Regions from separate parts of the Pseudoalteromonas sp. SCSIO 43088 genome, predicted to be linked through region 1. Evidence: predicted binding sites of a transcription regulator. Region 1 holds the regulator's gene; the other holds the start of a gene.

The links. The regulator LexA, encoded in region 1, represses DNA repair genes until DNA is damaged. The targets are predictions, from matches to a motif close to TACTGTATNNNNATACAGTA.
Region 2: a site for LexA is predicted at 3,581-3,600, ahead of J8Z28_RS05265 (YebG family protein). Genes of this name have one in related genera too.

The regions. Positions count from the first base shown of each region.
Region 1 is NZ_CP072675.1:3,615,403-3,623,070, forward strand. It holds gene J8Z28_RS16655 (redox-active disulfide-containing membrane protein) at 1-486, opposite strand, end outside; gene J8Z28_RS16660 (SURF1 family protein) at 467-1,216, opposite strand; gene J8Z28_RS21930 (DUF2909 domain-containing protein) at 1,231-1,542, shown strand; gene J8Z28_RS16670 (cytochrome c oxidase subunit 3) at 1,442-2,317, opposite strand; gene J8Z28_RS16675 (cytochrome c oxidase assembly protein) at 2,355-2,885, opposite strand; gene ctaD (cytochrome c oxidase subunit I) at 2,885-4,480, opposite strand; gene coxB (cytochrome c oxidase subunit II) at 4,480-5,622, opposite strand; gene lexA (transcriptional repressor LexA) at 6,060-6,677, opposite strand; gene J8Z28_RS16695 (PaaI family thioesterase) at 6,839-7,276, shown strand; gene J8Z28_RS16700 (hypothetical protein) at 7,284-7,664, opposite strand.
Region 2 is NZ_CP072675.1:1,148,449-1,156,116, forward strand. It holds gene J8Z28_RS05255 (EAL and HDOD domain-containing protein) at 56-1,279, opposite strand; gene putP (sodium/proline symporter PutP) at 1,651-3,162, shown strand; gene J8Z28_RS05265 (YebG family protein) at 3,225-3,527, opposite strand; gene J8Z28_RS05270 (ComEA family DNA-binding protein) at 3,774-4,067, shown strand; gene J8Z28_RS05275 (DUF6170 family protein) at 4,096-4,398, opposite strand; gene dsbB (disulfide bond formation protein DsbB) at 4,398-4,916, opposite strand; gene J8Z28_RS05285 (chorismate mutase) at 5,046-6,197, opposite strand; gene J8Z28_RS05290 (bifunctional diguanylate cyclase/phosphodiesterase) at 6,532-7,668, shown strand, end outside.

The sequences.
Region 1 (7,668 bases):
ACGCGCATAGTTAAGTAGTTTCTTTAAGTCTTTAAGTAAGCCTTTTTGAATCAGTCTGTTTTGTTCTGGCTCAGCCGTGTAGGGGTAATGCAAAACCACTAAGCCCATGTGATCAACCAAGTATAAGTCTCCCGCTTTGAGCGCAGGACTTACTGCTAATTGACGCCAATTTGCCGATACCTGCTGTTGATTTGTCAGTACCGCCACATCCACTTTTTGCTGATTTTTACCTAAAGCGACATATAGGTTATCTAGACTGGCTAATTGGTTTGCACAAACTTCACTGCACTCTTTTGGGTAATTAAGCGCAATTGTCCATTGTTTAGGATCGCCTTGTTGCCAATCAGCTAATTTAACTTCTTCGCTTAAAAGCTCACCATGATTACTCGAACCACTCGGTAACCACTCAAGCTTTAATGCTGCATAAGCAAGTGCCAGCGGCACAAAACAGCATAAAACGAATAAACTAAGCGGGTTTATTTTCATAACCTCTCCTTCTCATCGCAAAATAAGCAATAACAACACACGCTAAGCCGATTAATAACCACTGCACGGCATAGGCGTAATGTTTTTCTGGCCCCATCACGACACTCTGGTAATGCGGGGTTGCAATACCATCTGCTTCATTGCGATAACCAATAAAGTCTTGTAAGGGCTTTGCTAATTGAGCACTAAAAATTGCTAAGTCGATGCCTTGAATACGCTTAGGCCAGCCTTGCTCTGCACCAATCTCATCGGCAAGTGTGAAACCTTGTAAGCTGCCTTGTTTCAATTGCACAGTAGCCGTAAAGCTTGTTGATTCTGGCCACACAACGGTTGGCAACTGGCTACGGTTTGTTGGAGCTTTTAGCCAACCAAAGTTAACGATTAAAGGCACGCTTTCACCTGCAATTGTCATCGCTACTAGTAAGTCATAGCCCACTTGCCCCTGATAAATTTGATTATCAAGCAGCCAGTACTGTTGTTTATTTACCTCGCCAGAGACCTTGACTTGCAAGCCCGTTTTATTCAGCTCTCTAGGTAAACTTTGCAGCTCTTGCCAGCTCAAAACTCCTTGCTCTTTCGAAACGGCTAACTGGCTTAGTTGCTGCTGTTTTTGCTCGCCTCGCTGGTATTGCCAAACGCTTAGTCGCAAACAAATAAGCACTGCAAGTATCACAACGCAAATTGCGATAATTGAGCTAAGCTTTTGTTTACGCCATAAAATTAACTGCATTTGGAATACCTAATATGATTAAAATCATTATTGTTTTGTTATTACTTTATATTCTGTTCAACCTATTTAGAGCGCTGTTTGTGATGATGTCAGCAAAAGAGCACTCGAAACCCATGTCGCATTACTTAGGTCGTCGAGTGCTGTTTTCAGGTATTGTGCTGGTGCTCATCATTGCCGCAATGAAATTGGGCTTTATTCACACCAACCCGTCGCCGCTTCACAAAGCTACAGCACGTACACAAACACAAATAAACACAACCACACCACATCAACAAAGTGCCAATACCAAGCAGCCGCTTGAAAGGCAAAATGCTTTTCACTCGTGAAGTGGCCTTTAAAAATTCTCAGCAGCACCACAAATAAAATAATGGTGCCTAGTGTCACGTGCATACCGTGAAAGCCAGTTAACAAGAAAAAGGTATTCCCATAAACGCCCGCATCTAAGGTCAAACCTAAATCTTGGTAAGCATGCATATACTCGTAAACTTGTAAGCCAAGGAAAATCACACCTAACAGCACGGTTAAAGATAAAAATACCTTTAGGGCGCCGCGCTTATTGTTTTCTATCGCAACATGAGCAAAGTGAATTGTGACCGATGAGGTAAGCAGAATAAGCGTGTTGATCAGAGGCAGACCTTGCCAGCCCATAGCCTGTGTGGTCTCGCCCGCTGGCGTAGTTAATAGCGGCCATACGGCTTCAAAGGTTGGCCAGAGCACTTCATTGGTCATAGCGTTATTACCAGCGCCACCGAGCCAAGGCACCGAAATCATACGTGCATAAAAAAGAGCGCCAAAAAACGCCATAAAGAACATAACCTCAGAGAATATGAACCAGCTCATACCTTGTCTGAAGGAGCGGTCCATTTGTGCTGAGTAAAGCCCTTTATGAGACTCTTCAATAACGTTTCTAAACCAGCTAAAAACCATATAAATTAATATGGCAATGCCTAGATACAAGACATACTGGCCACTACTGCCCTCACCACTTACTTGCATCACAGTTAAACCAGCACCGACAGCAATTAAAAACATCGCGATGGCACCAACTATTGGCCAAGGACTCTCGGCTGGAACATAGTATTTTTCATAATTTTGATTCATTTTGTTTGCTCCCAATTAGCAATTAGCTTGGCGGCTTTTAATCGTTTTTAGCCACAACATGCCCGCTAATATCAAACACGGTATACGACAACGTCAGTTCCTCAACATCGTCGGGTAACTCTGTATCAACATAAAACAACAAGGTAAATTCCATTTCTTCACCGGCTTTCATTGGCTGCTGATCAAAGCAAAAACAGGCTATTTTATGTAAGTACTTTGCCGCTTTACCCGGTGATACTGATGGAATTGCTTGCATGACTTTGTCTTCATTACTGGTGTTCTTTGCTGAAAATTTAACTTCACGCATGGCACCTGGTTGTACCGCCACGCTGTATTGCTCAGACTGCACCTTAAATGGCGCGCCGCTTTGGGCGTGAGTGGTAAAGCTGACATCAACTTGGCGCTGTGTATTTATTGATTCACTCGCGCTCGCTTTTTCTAATGATGGCTTACCATTCAACCCTGTAACGTCGCAAAACACGTCGTAAAGCGGCACCATTGCAAAAGCAAATGCGAACATGAGCAAGCATGTAATCAGCAGTTTTTTTAGCAAAGGTGCATGGTTCATTACTTAATCTCCGGCGGTGTTTCAAAGGTGTGATAAGGCGCTGGAGAATCGACTTCCCACTCTAAACCTTCAGCCCCATCCCATACTTTGGCAGGTGCCTTTTCGCCACCTCGAGCACATTTAAATACCACCAATACAAACAACAGTTGCGATAAGCCAAATGCAAAACCACCAATACTGATAATGGCGTTAAAGTCAGCGAATTGCAGAGCATAGTCAGGAATACGACGCGGCATACCAGCAAGGCCAACAAAGTGCATAGGGAAGAACAACACGTTGACACTGATTAGCGATAACCAAAAATGCCATTTCGCCAGCGTTTCGTTGTACATGTTGCCAGTCCATTTCGGTAGCCAATAATAGGCTCCCGCCATAATTGAGAACACAGCCCCCGTCACAAGCACATAATGGAAGTGAGCCACCACAAAATAGGTATCGTGATACTGAAAATCTGCTGGTGTAATCGCAAGCATCAAGCCAGAGAAACCACCTAAGGTGAATAACACAATAAAGGCGATTGCAAACATCATCGGAATTTCGAAGCTAATCGAACCTCGCCACATGGTGGCCACCCAGTTAAACACTTTAACGCCCGTTGGTACCGAGATAAGCATGGTGGCGTACATGAAAAACAACTCGCCTGCCACAGGCATCCCTGTGGTAAACATATGATGTGCCCAAACGATAAAACTTAGCAGCGCAATCGATGAAGTTGCATACACCATAGACGCATAGCCAAATAGCTTTTTGCGCGAGAAGGTCGGTACGATAGTCGATATAATGCCAAAGGCCGGCAAAATCATGATGTACACTTCGGGGTGACCGAAGAACCAGAAAATGTGCTGGAACATCACAGGGTCGCCCCCACCGGCTGCATCAAAAAAGCTGGTTGCAAAGTATTTATCGGTCAACACCATAGTGACCGCCCCTGCTAGAACTGGCATAACAGCAATTAACAAGAATGCAGTGATTAACCATGTCCAAACAAATAGCGGCAGCTTCATCCACGTCATACCTGGCGCTCTTAGGTTGACGATAGTCACGATAACGTTAATCGCACCCATAATTGAGCTGATACCCATGATATGTACGGCAAACACAAAAAGTGCAGTGTTATCGTTGCTGTAAGTTGTTGATAGTGGTGCGTAGAAAGTCCAACCAAACGCAGGACCACCACCAGGCATAAGTAACGAAGCCAATAGGATTAAAAATGCAAATGGCAAAATCCAAAAGCTCCAGTTATTCATACGTGGTAAGGCCATATCTGGTGCGCCTATCATCATAGGTACCATCCAGTTTGCAAGCCCAGTAAATGCAGGCATAACAGCACCAAACACCATGATCAAACCATGTACGGTAGTCATTTGGTTAAAAAAGTGCGGATCAACTAACTGTAATCCAGGCTGAAACAGTTCAGCGCGGATCACCATTGCCATCGCTCCACCAATTAAAAACATGGTGAGTGAAAAAATCAGGTATAAACTACCAATGTCTTTATGATTGGTAGTGTAAAGCCAACGCTTAAAACCTTTAGCTGGATGATGATGGTCGTGATGCGCATGCCCTGTTGCTTGCTCGTTAATAACATTACTCATTAGTTCGCCTCCGCTGCTGCATCAATCGCGGCTTGAATTTGACTCGGTTGGATAACATCGCCGGTATCATTACCCCACGCGTTTCGCTTATAAGTAATAACCGCAGCAAGTTGCTTAATTGAAAGCTGTTTATCGAACGCTTGCATTGCTGTGCCAGGCTTACCGTGTAATACGATATCTATGTGATCTTTTACATCACCTAATACAATCGGGCTGCCTTTAAGTGCTGGAAAAACGCCTGGTAAGCCCATACCGGTAGGTTGGTGACATGCAGCACAGCTTGCCATATACACTTGTTCACCTAAGACCATAAGCTCTTCTTTCGGTAATGTTTGATCAAGCAAAGCAGCATCTGCTGCGGCCGCATTGGCTTTTTCTTGCTTGGCATCTGCAAGCCAATTAGCAAATTCATCTTCAGGTAAGGCTTTCACCACAACAGGCATAAAGCCATGATCTTTACCGCATAACTCAGCACATTGACCACGGTATACTCCTGGCTCGTTAATACGTGTCCACGCTTCATTGATAAACCCAGGATTTGCATCCTTTTTAACCGCAAAATCAGGCACCCACCATGAATGAATTACATCGTCTGAGGTCATTAAAAAGCGAACTTTTTTATTGATAGGAAGTACTAGCGGTTTATCTACTTCAAGCAAATAATGCTCAGTTTTCTCTGCTTGGTTGTCTATTTGGTCTTTAGGTGTAGATAGAATCGAGTAATAAGCAATGTCTTCGCCCATGTACTCGTAATGCCACTTCCATTGTGAGCCAGTCACTTTAATGGTGATATCGGCTTTAGAGGCATCTTCCATGGCAATTAAGGTTTTTGTGGCAGGCACAGCCATGGCGATTAAGATGACAAATGGAATGGCAGTCCAAAGTATTTCAACTTTTGTACTTTCATGAAATTGGGCAGGCTTGGCCCCTTTGGATTTACGGTGGTGTATTAAAGCCCAAAACATCACCGCAAATACGATGATGCCGATTACACAGCAGATAATAAATATCGTCATGTGTAACTCATAAACATTATTACTTATATCGGTCACCCCTTTACGCATATTGTATTGGCTATTTGCCAATGCAAGCTCAGGAAGTGCAAACAATATAAGCCACAAGGCGTAACGCAGTTTACCCATGTGACGGCTCCTTTAGATGCTATTGCAAGACGCAAAGCGAAAAGGCGATACAACAAGGTGCCCATTCGTTTTTCTTATTGTTCAGAGCGACTACGTATCATTTTGACCCACTTATGATACCGACCCCATGACTAACACCTCGCACATTTTTGTGTCTTTTTATTAATTAGGTGTTAATACAGTGTATTAACCAATTAGTTAAAAAATGACCAATAAGCAAGTTTTAATGATAATAAATGTTTATTTTGGTGCAGAAATAACAACTATAATCAGCGCTTTATTTAATGTTTAGGAGTAAGAACGAAATATAAAAAGAGAGGAAAACTGCGCTATATAAGGCTTTAAATGAAGAGTAAGGATTCACAAATCCTAATTAAGTAGTAAAATTTCAGTGGCGCACCAAATTGAGTCAATTTAATGCACCAAATTGGGAACGTTTACATCCAGTCAGCGTTACGAATAACACCTACCGCTAACCCCTCGATGTTGAACGACTCATGCTCAAGGTCAACCTCAATAGGCGAAAACTCTTCGTTCTCAGCGTGTAAAAGTACTTTGCGACCCGCTTTTTCTAGACGCTTAACTGTTACATCTTCATCGACTCGAGCTACAACTACTTGCCCGTTTTCAGCAACTTGTGTTCTATGTACTGCAAGCAAATCGCCATCCATAATACCAATGTCTTTCATACTCATACCATTTACACGCAGTAAGAAATCGGCAGCAGGTTTAAATAATGAAGGATCAACTTGGCAGTGACTTTCAACATGCTCTTGCGCCAAAATAGGTTCACCGGCTGCAACACGGCCAATTAAAGGTAAGCCTAGTTGCTCTGGCTCATCTTCTTCAATTAACTGAATACCGCGACTCGCCCCAGGCTTCATTTTGATCATGCCTTTTTTTGCCAGTGCTTTTAGGTGTTCTTCAGCAGCGTTGGCACTTTTAAAACCCAATGTTTGAGCTATTTCAGCACGCGTAGGTGGCATGCCTGTATCTTTAATAAAGACTTTAATTAGTTCTAAAATTTGCGATTGGCGTTTAGTTAATGGGCGCATACAACTGGTTTTCCATACAGTACATTTAACTGTGAGTATATACAGTTATTTGAAAATCGCAAATTTAAATTAACCCCATCATATTGCTACAAAACTAACATTGAACCACACCGAAAGATGCCATAAGGTATTAGCTTTAATTAGCAGGCTAAGGAAACACAATGAGTATTTGGCACCAACCAATCACGTTAGAGCTTTGCAAAGAGCTGGAACAAGGGATTACCGGTCAAGGCACTTTAATGAAAACTATGGGCATTGAGGTAACTGAAATTGGCGATGATTATTTAATGGCAACCATGCCTGCTATTCCTGAGCATCATAACCCTATGGGCATGGTCCATGGCGGAGCAAACGTTGTATTAGCAGAGACAGTGGCAAGCTATGCAGCCAATTTCGTGGTTGATTTCAATAAGTTTTATGCTGTTGGCCAAGAGATTAATGCCAACCACATGAAAGCGTCACGCAAAGGAACGTTAACAGCAACTGCGAGACCGCTGCATTTAGGTAAGCGAACTTCTGTTTGGGATATAAAAATTACCAATGCCGCAGGAGAGCTTTGCTGCGTATCAAGAATGACCGCAGCTGTTGTAGAGCGATAAATTCTGGCTATTTTTCAACAGGATAAATAGTAATTTCAATCCCTGCGCCAATTGCAGAGATACGTAACAAGGTATCGGCATGCAGGGGTTGGTTAAAGCATTTAGGCGAATTACCTGATTCAAAGCCTATATCAAATGTACGCTTTGAGCACGATAACCACTGTTTTAATGCATTGCGCGAGCAAGACTCAATAAGCTCGCAAAGCTGGTTAATTGCTTTATCTGGAGAGCTGATATCTGCGGTTGCTTCAATACGTGCTAGTTGGCGGTATTCATCTTGGTCATAATGTAAAACCATGGCGTTTTTCTTCAAATCAGCAACAAGCGCACTTATATCGTGCTTTGACTCAAGCTCCAGATCTACATTTAAAAATTGAATTTCCGACATACTC
Region 2 (7,668 bases), 1.4 Mb from region 1:
ATAAAAATGCCAGCAATTGCTGGCATTTTTTATAGCATTAATAGATTGATATTCATCAGTCTCCAAACACACTCATTTGGTCATTAGACCAACTTAATGCGTCGTGGTAAGCGTCCGGTACTTCTTCTGGCTTAAGGCCCAACTGTTGTTGGATTTCTTTCGCTTTTTCCCAATTTGCTTGCTCATAGAATTTTACAAGGTTTAGATAGGTAGCGAGTAAGCCTTCATCTTTAAGTAGAGCGTCTTTAATTTCGTTGGTCAGCGGTAACTTATTCATAACGCTTGGCATATCTTCATCTAAGATAGCATCCATTAATGACATCATGCCTGTTAAGAAAGCCATACCTGTATCGCGTAACTTACCATGACTAATTGCCAGTAATTCAGCAAACCGGGCGCGGGTTAATGATAAACGTATTAACTCAGCAGGTTTATCTGCAGATACTTGAGCTGCAAATAACAGCGACAAGAAACGTTTAATTTCTTCGCTTCCTAATACGATAAGCGCTTGCTTGATTGTGCTGATTTCGGCACGGCGTTTAAATGCCGCGGAGTTTGAATAGCGTAATAGCTTATAAGATAAGTTAACGTCACGTTCAAACACCTCAGTGATTTTTCTAAGGTTTAAATCAATACTTGATGTTTCGTATAGGAGCTCGGCAAGAGCCATCTCAGAAGGTGGCAAAGTTTTACTTTGTACCATCTCCGGTTTTGAAAAGAAAAAGCCTTGAAAGTAACTAAAACCCATTTCTAGGGCAAGTTGGTATTTCTCGTAAGTTTCGACTTTTTCGGCAAGCAACTTGATGTGCGGGTGGGGTTTTATCGCTTCAATAACCGCTTCAATCGACTCTTTGTCTGTGGTTAAAAAGTCAATTTTGATCATATCGATATACGGATAAAAATGACGCCAGACAGGTTGATGAATGTAATCATCAAGGGCCAGTGTGTAACCACGCTCTTTTAAATCTTTAACCAGAGCAAGTAAACGTTTACCTGGTTGAATAGTTTCAAGAATTTCGACAACGACTTGTTCTTTACCCAGTAATAAAGGGTAGCCTTTTTGGAGTGTCTCTAAAGTGAAATTAATGTAAGCTGGTTTGTTATCCGTTAAATCTTCTAAACCAAAATTGAACTGACTACCTTCAATGAGTCGTGATGTTGCTTCATCGCCATCAATGTCTGGAAACACGTTATCTACGCCATCCCTAAAAAGGAGTTCGTAGCCGACAAGTTTCTTTTCCTTATCTAAAATAGGTTGGCGTGCAGCGTAAAAATACATAGTCCTAGCATGTCCACTTCGGTTAATTCATTTATCCATCAGCAATATATGTCATTGTGCCTGAAATAGCATTAATTAAATGCGAGTATTTGAGGATAAATACTGATTTTATTCTGATCTTAAGACTAGGATAAATTGCAATTGAATTCTATAACTTGCGATTAAATATCATATTTTTGTTATGAAAAGGTTGAAATTGTAAACCCTGCCATTGAACTGCTTGATTGGAGTTGTAGGGGGGAAGCATGTTATAGTCATGGGTGATATCGGTTTTTACCCCAATAATGTCTTAAAATTAAATAACTTGCGAGTCATTATTCGGATTAAAAGCCAACATTAAACAACTTTTGGAGGCTAATTTGGAAACAGGAATGATAATTTCGTTAGCAATGTACTTCATCGTCATGCTGGGGATTGGGCTGTATGCTTATAAGCAATCTACCGACGATGTATCAGGCTATATGCTAGGTGGTCGTAATTTATCACCAAGTGTTGCTGCGCTTTCAGCTGGCGCATCAGACATGAGTGGTTGGCTGCTAATGGGTCTACCGGGTGCAATGTATTTGTTTGGTTTAAGCAAGGTTTGGATTGCCATAGGTCTAGTACTCGGTGCTTGGGCTAACTACTTCCTAGTCGCGCCTCGTTTACGTGTTTACACAGAAAAGGCGAATGACTCAATCACCATTCCAGATTACTTCGCGAACCGCTTTGATGATAATAAAAATATTCTGCGTGTGATCTCTGCGATTGTAATCATTGTTTTCTTCACCTTGTATACCTCATCAGGTGTTGTTGCAGGCGGCAAGTTGTTCGAAAACTCATTTAATATGAGCTACGAAATGGGTCTGTACATCACAACCGGTGTTGTCGTGTTATATACCTTGTTTGGTGGCTTCTTAGCAGTGAGCCTGACTGACTTTGTACAAGGCTGTATCATGTTTATCTCGTTGCTGGCTGTGCCAATTGCAACGTTTACCATGCTTGATCAGCCAGTTATGGATACACTTGCAAATGCACGCTATGACTTATTATTAAGCTCACCAAAAGAATCAGAAATTCATGCACTTAATATGATGGATTGGTTTGCAGGTGGTTCAACGATAGCGATTATCTCTGCAATGGCATGGGGCCTTGGTTATTTTGGTCAACCACATATTATTGTGCGTTTTATGTCTGTGCGCTCTGTGAAAGATATGCCGACTATGCGCCGTGTGGGTATGTCGTGGATGACGCTTTCAGCTATTGGTGCTGTGCTAACAGGTCTATTTGGTGCTGCTTATATGCTTGAAAACCAAATGCCAATTGATGATAAAGAAACGATTTTCCTAGTGTTGTCTGAGCTTATCTTCCATCCTTTAATTGCCGGCTTCTTATTGGCAGCTATTTTAGCGGCGATTATGAGTACTATCTCATCACAGTTATTAGTTTGTTCAAGCTCACTAACCGAAGATTTTTATAAGATTTACTTAAACCGTAGTGCATCGCAAAAAGAGCTGGTTTTAGTAGGTCGTATTAGTGTTATTTTGGTTGCTCTATTTGCTATTTACCTAGCCTATGACCGCAATAGCTCTATCTTAGACTTAGTGAGTAATGCATGGGCAGGTTTTGGTGCTGCATTTGGTCCACTCGTATTACTGAGCCTTTACTGGAAGCGTATGAACTTACAAGGCGCTATTAGTGGTATGGTTGTTGGTGCTGCAACAGTGCTGTTTTGGATTTACGCGCCAATTACAATTGATGGCCAAGCATTAAGTGCAATCATTTATGAGATTGTCCCAGGCTTTATTTTATCAACAATTGCTATTGTTGTTGTTAGCCTTACAACTGCTGAGCCGAAAAAAGAAATTACAGACTTATTTGATGAAGTTGAGTCGTCACTGTAGTTTTTGATTAAACACAAAAAAGGGCAACATCTGTTGCCCTTTTTTATGATCTAAATTTGCGTTTAGCTTGCCGCTTTTTCTTTTATATCAGCAACGTTGTCGTCTGACTTTGCTTTTTTAGGCTTAGCTGGGGCGTCTTTTGCACCTTTAAGTACCGCCATAAATTGGTCTTTTTCTTTTGCCATTTCAAGCGCCAGTGACTCAATTTGTTGCTCGCTTAATGGTACATCAACTTTTTCAAGCATTAGTTCTAATGACTCAGCAATGTCGAGCATTTTGTCATACGCATCAGCTTCTTTCTTAGTAGTAAACGTCATGCGCTCGACTCCGTTTCTTTCTACAACATATTTAACAACAACAGCCATGATTTCTCCTGCATTTAAGCGTGGCATTTGCAGCGTAATACCGCTACTTTGATTACTGTTTTTATATACAGTAATGCTTCGGGGCTTACTTTGCAAGTAACTTGAGAAAAATTTTATTCAGCAAATTTGACAATAATAGGGACATTGGCTTTATTTAAATTGTTACCCAAGGTTAAACACAAGCGATGGAGTGAGTGTTGGGTAATAGCTAACTACCTGTCCAAGATGGACATCATGGAGGAAATTATGAAATTACTATCAAGTACTTTACTTGCCATAAGCATTGCGTTACTACCTGCTACATCGGCATTCGCCGTTAAACCAACCGAAGCAACACAAGTTAAAATGCAAAAGCTCAGTATAAACAAAGCCAGCATAGATCAACTTACTCAATTACCGGGTATTGGAGAGTCAAAAGCTAAAGCGATTGTTGAGCACCGTAAAAAGCAAGGTCCGTTTAAGTCGGTAGAGCAATTAAAAGAAGTAAAAGGAATTGGCGATAAGCTATTTGCTAAACTTGAGGGGAAAATTACATTATAAATAGCGGGCTATACACCTAAACAGGGCGTTATTCGCCCTGTTTAAATTCATCGATAGCTTTGTCTAAATGCGCAAATGCGAACATGTTTTCGATAGGTGTTGTGATGAGTGGGTAACTTAAGCCTGCTAACAATAACCAAGGAATAAGCATCCAGCCTTCAAAGTAGGCCAAGCCTAAAAATAATGGTGCTAAAAAGGCAAGCTTACATACTGATAAAATGATCTTTTTGCTTGGGCTTAAATGAGCCAAAGCAAGGGCAATAATTTGCTGGCGTTGCCTTACTTTAAAGCTTTTTAAAGCAGGGATTTGGCTAGTAAAAAAATAAATCATTATAGCGACTTTTTGCTCACTAATCGGCTAACTAGAACAGCCACAAATACCACTGAAAATGCTGCAAAAATCACTTCCATCCATGCAGGCATACTCATAGAAGCAAACTGCCAATCGATATTTCCGCAATCACCAGTAGCGGCAAAGAAGCTAGGGATCCATTCATGCAAAGGCATAAAACTTGGGAAGTTAGGTTCAAATGCACAGCTAAATGCAAAAGGGTCAGTATTGTTTTGCATTGCAATGTGTTCTTTGGCAATAAAGTAACCCCAAATTGCAGAGACACCCCAAGTGGCAAATGCGACTAAGCGAACAACCATATTTTGTGGGTTAATTGCACCAATAACACCCGCCGCAAGTAAGCCTAAAACAGCAGTTCTTTGATAAATACACATGATGCATGGCTCAAGGCCCATGTTGTATTGAAAAAATAACGCAGTGATTTCAAATGCGAGGGAAATAACGGCTAATAATAACCAAGGTGTTCTTTTAGTTGCTAATTCTGCTAACCAATTCATGAAAGTTCCAATTTCAAATTGTTTTCAAGATTATGCTCAGACAGGGCAGTGGGTGCAAGTATCTAAGATGAAATTATACGAAAAAGGAGCCAACGAGCTCCTTTTCATTAATCATACCTAGGTTGGCTATTACACACTAACAGCTTGCAAAGACTCACTTTGATAGCAGCCTAATACACGGGTGTATTGGGTGTGTTCTTTTAGCTCTTCAAGCGCTTGCTTAACATGTAAGTCATCAAGGTTTGCTTCAAGGTCAACATAAAACACCTCTTCCCATGGGTTTCCAGGTACTGGACGAGATTCCAATTTTACTAGGTTAATTTGATGTTGTTTAAAAATCATCAAGGCATCAGCCAATGAACCCGCTTGTTGTTTGGTCGCCATAATCAAACTGGTTTTTGTTGGAATTTGCTTAGATACTTGCAACGGGTTACGCGCGACGACAATGAAGCGGCTATGGTTTTCGCTTTGGTTTGCAAGGCCTGATTTAACGACTTCTAACCCTACATTTTTACCTGCTTGTGCTGAGCCGATAGCGGCGCTGTTTGTAGTTTCAACCGCTGATTGTAATGCATGGAAGGTTGAGTCACAGGTTTCATGTTGAATATCACCTAAACCCTGAATGAAGCGGCTACATTGAGCAAAAGGCTGTGGGTGAGCAAAGATTTTATTAATGTGAGAAAGCTCAGTACCTGGCATTGCTAATAAACAGTGCTCAACGCTGTGAGTGACCTCACCGACAATTGATACTTGTGCATGTTGTAATAAATCGAACACTTCATTAATACTACCTGAGCTGGTGTTTTCAATTGGCAGTAAGCCAAAATCAGCTTGGCCACTTTCAACTTTACCAGTGATTTGATCAAAGCTCGAACAGCCCATCTCAATCAGCTTACCTGGGCGACGGCTAAAATATTTATGGCAGGCTAATTGGCTATAAGAACCTTGACCACCTAAATATGCAACACGATGACTTTCGCTCATTGCTTCAGGGTTTAGATTCTTTTGTAGCATTGCTTGTTGATTCAAAACAGAATCTTCAAGAATAGTTTGGAACACATTATTGATGTAGTACGCATCTAGACCTAGCGACTTACCATAATTAATAAGCTTTTCGAGTAATGCTTGTTCGCGGGCTTCATCGCGAATTGGTTTGTTATTGGCAATTTTATATTCAACTACGCTGTGGCTAATACGGCGTCTTTTAGCCAGTAACACCAATAAGTCGGAATCTATTTCATTAATATCGTGTCGTAACGCATTTAATGTATCAATGCTCATGTTGGTTTCCTCATTCCAAAACAGTGCACAAACAAAAAAGCCTCCCAAGTGGGAGGCTTTAGCTATTCGGTGAATTTATCTCGCAAACAGTTAAGCCTCCTCTATCTAAAGAAGCTAAAAAACGAAAAATAAGTGCGAGAGATAATTTGTTTCATTGAACTAATGTAAAAACACTTGTATGTAAAGTCAACTGCCTATCGCAGCTAATTTAGAAAACATCGGTGTTTACTCAGAAAATTCATTTATATTTATAAAAAATTTATAAATATAAAAATGAATCTGGTATATTTGTTTTTGCACAATAAATAATAACAATTATTAATAAGGTAGTCCTGTGGTGTATCGACGACCGCCATCACGTTTTGGTGTGAATTCATTAAGTATGAAATTGTCGCTGCTGATCTCTGCGATTTGTTTGATTGCAGGTATATGTGCTGCGGCTTTGATGCTTAAATCTGAAGAAAAACAGCTTGTGTTTGAAGAGCACGAACTTTTAAAGCACTCTAGTGAACGCTTGAGTCGTCAATTTAACCGCTTGATCAAAACCAAAATCAATATTGCTGAGCAGGCGAATAACGTCGTAAGCAGCCAGCTCCTTCACAACGAATCGCATTTACAAAGTAAACGCAGCGCAGAACTCAAATTTGCCCTCGATGGCAGTATCCGTAGTACCTCAGAAGATGGCTTATCGGCTGCATTTCTCCCTCAAGATAAATATTCTGAATTTTATAAACAGCTTATAAACGATTCTGAATCGCTATGGAAAATCGTTTCACCGACCTTAATTCAAGATTTCTTTAATTTTTACCTTGTCACCAAAGATAACTTTATTCGGATCGCGCCACCAAACTGGGCACTCAATGTACCTGGTGACTTTGATTTTACTAAAGGCGAAACCTTCAATTACGCTCAGGCTGCAACTAACCCAAGCCGAGAAGCGGTGTGGTCAAAAGTGTATTACGATACTATTTGGCATAAGTGGGTGGTGAGTGTGCTTGTGCCAATCTACCTTGATAACGATTTTTTTGGTGTCACGGGCAGTGATATCGCGCTTGAAACCTTATTGGCACAGCTACCTATCGGTGACCGTGAGCAGCATCTGTTAGTGTTTGATGCAAAAGGTCAGCTATTAGCTCACCCTGATTTAGATAAAACCACGCTTGAGCAATATGGTCGTGAAGGTAAAAAATTACTCACCGAAGATTTTGTAAACCCTGATCTGCAAAAACTAGTGTCTGAAACCATTCGTTTAAAGTTACCTGAGTCGGCAAATTCATTCGTACAAGATGGCGAAACTCACATTATCAATATTCGTAAAGTCGAGAATCTAAATTGGTATATTGGAATTTATAAAAAACGTTCGTCGGCACTTTCTGCGCTTGAAGAGTTAAAAGTAAAATTCTTTGGCTTGTTTATCTTGTACGCTATTTTAGTTGCTTTGTTATTGCATCAAGCACTTTATCAATTAGTA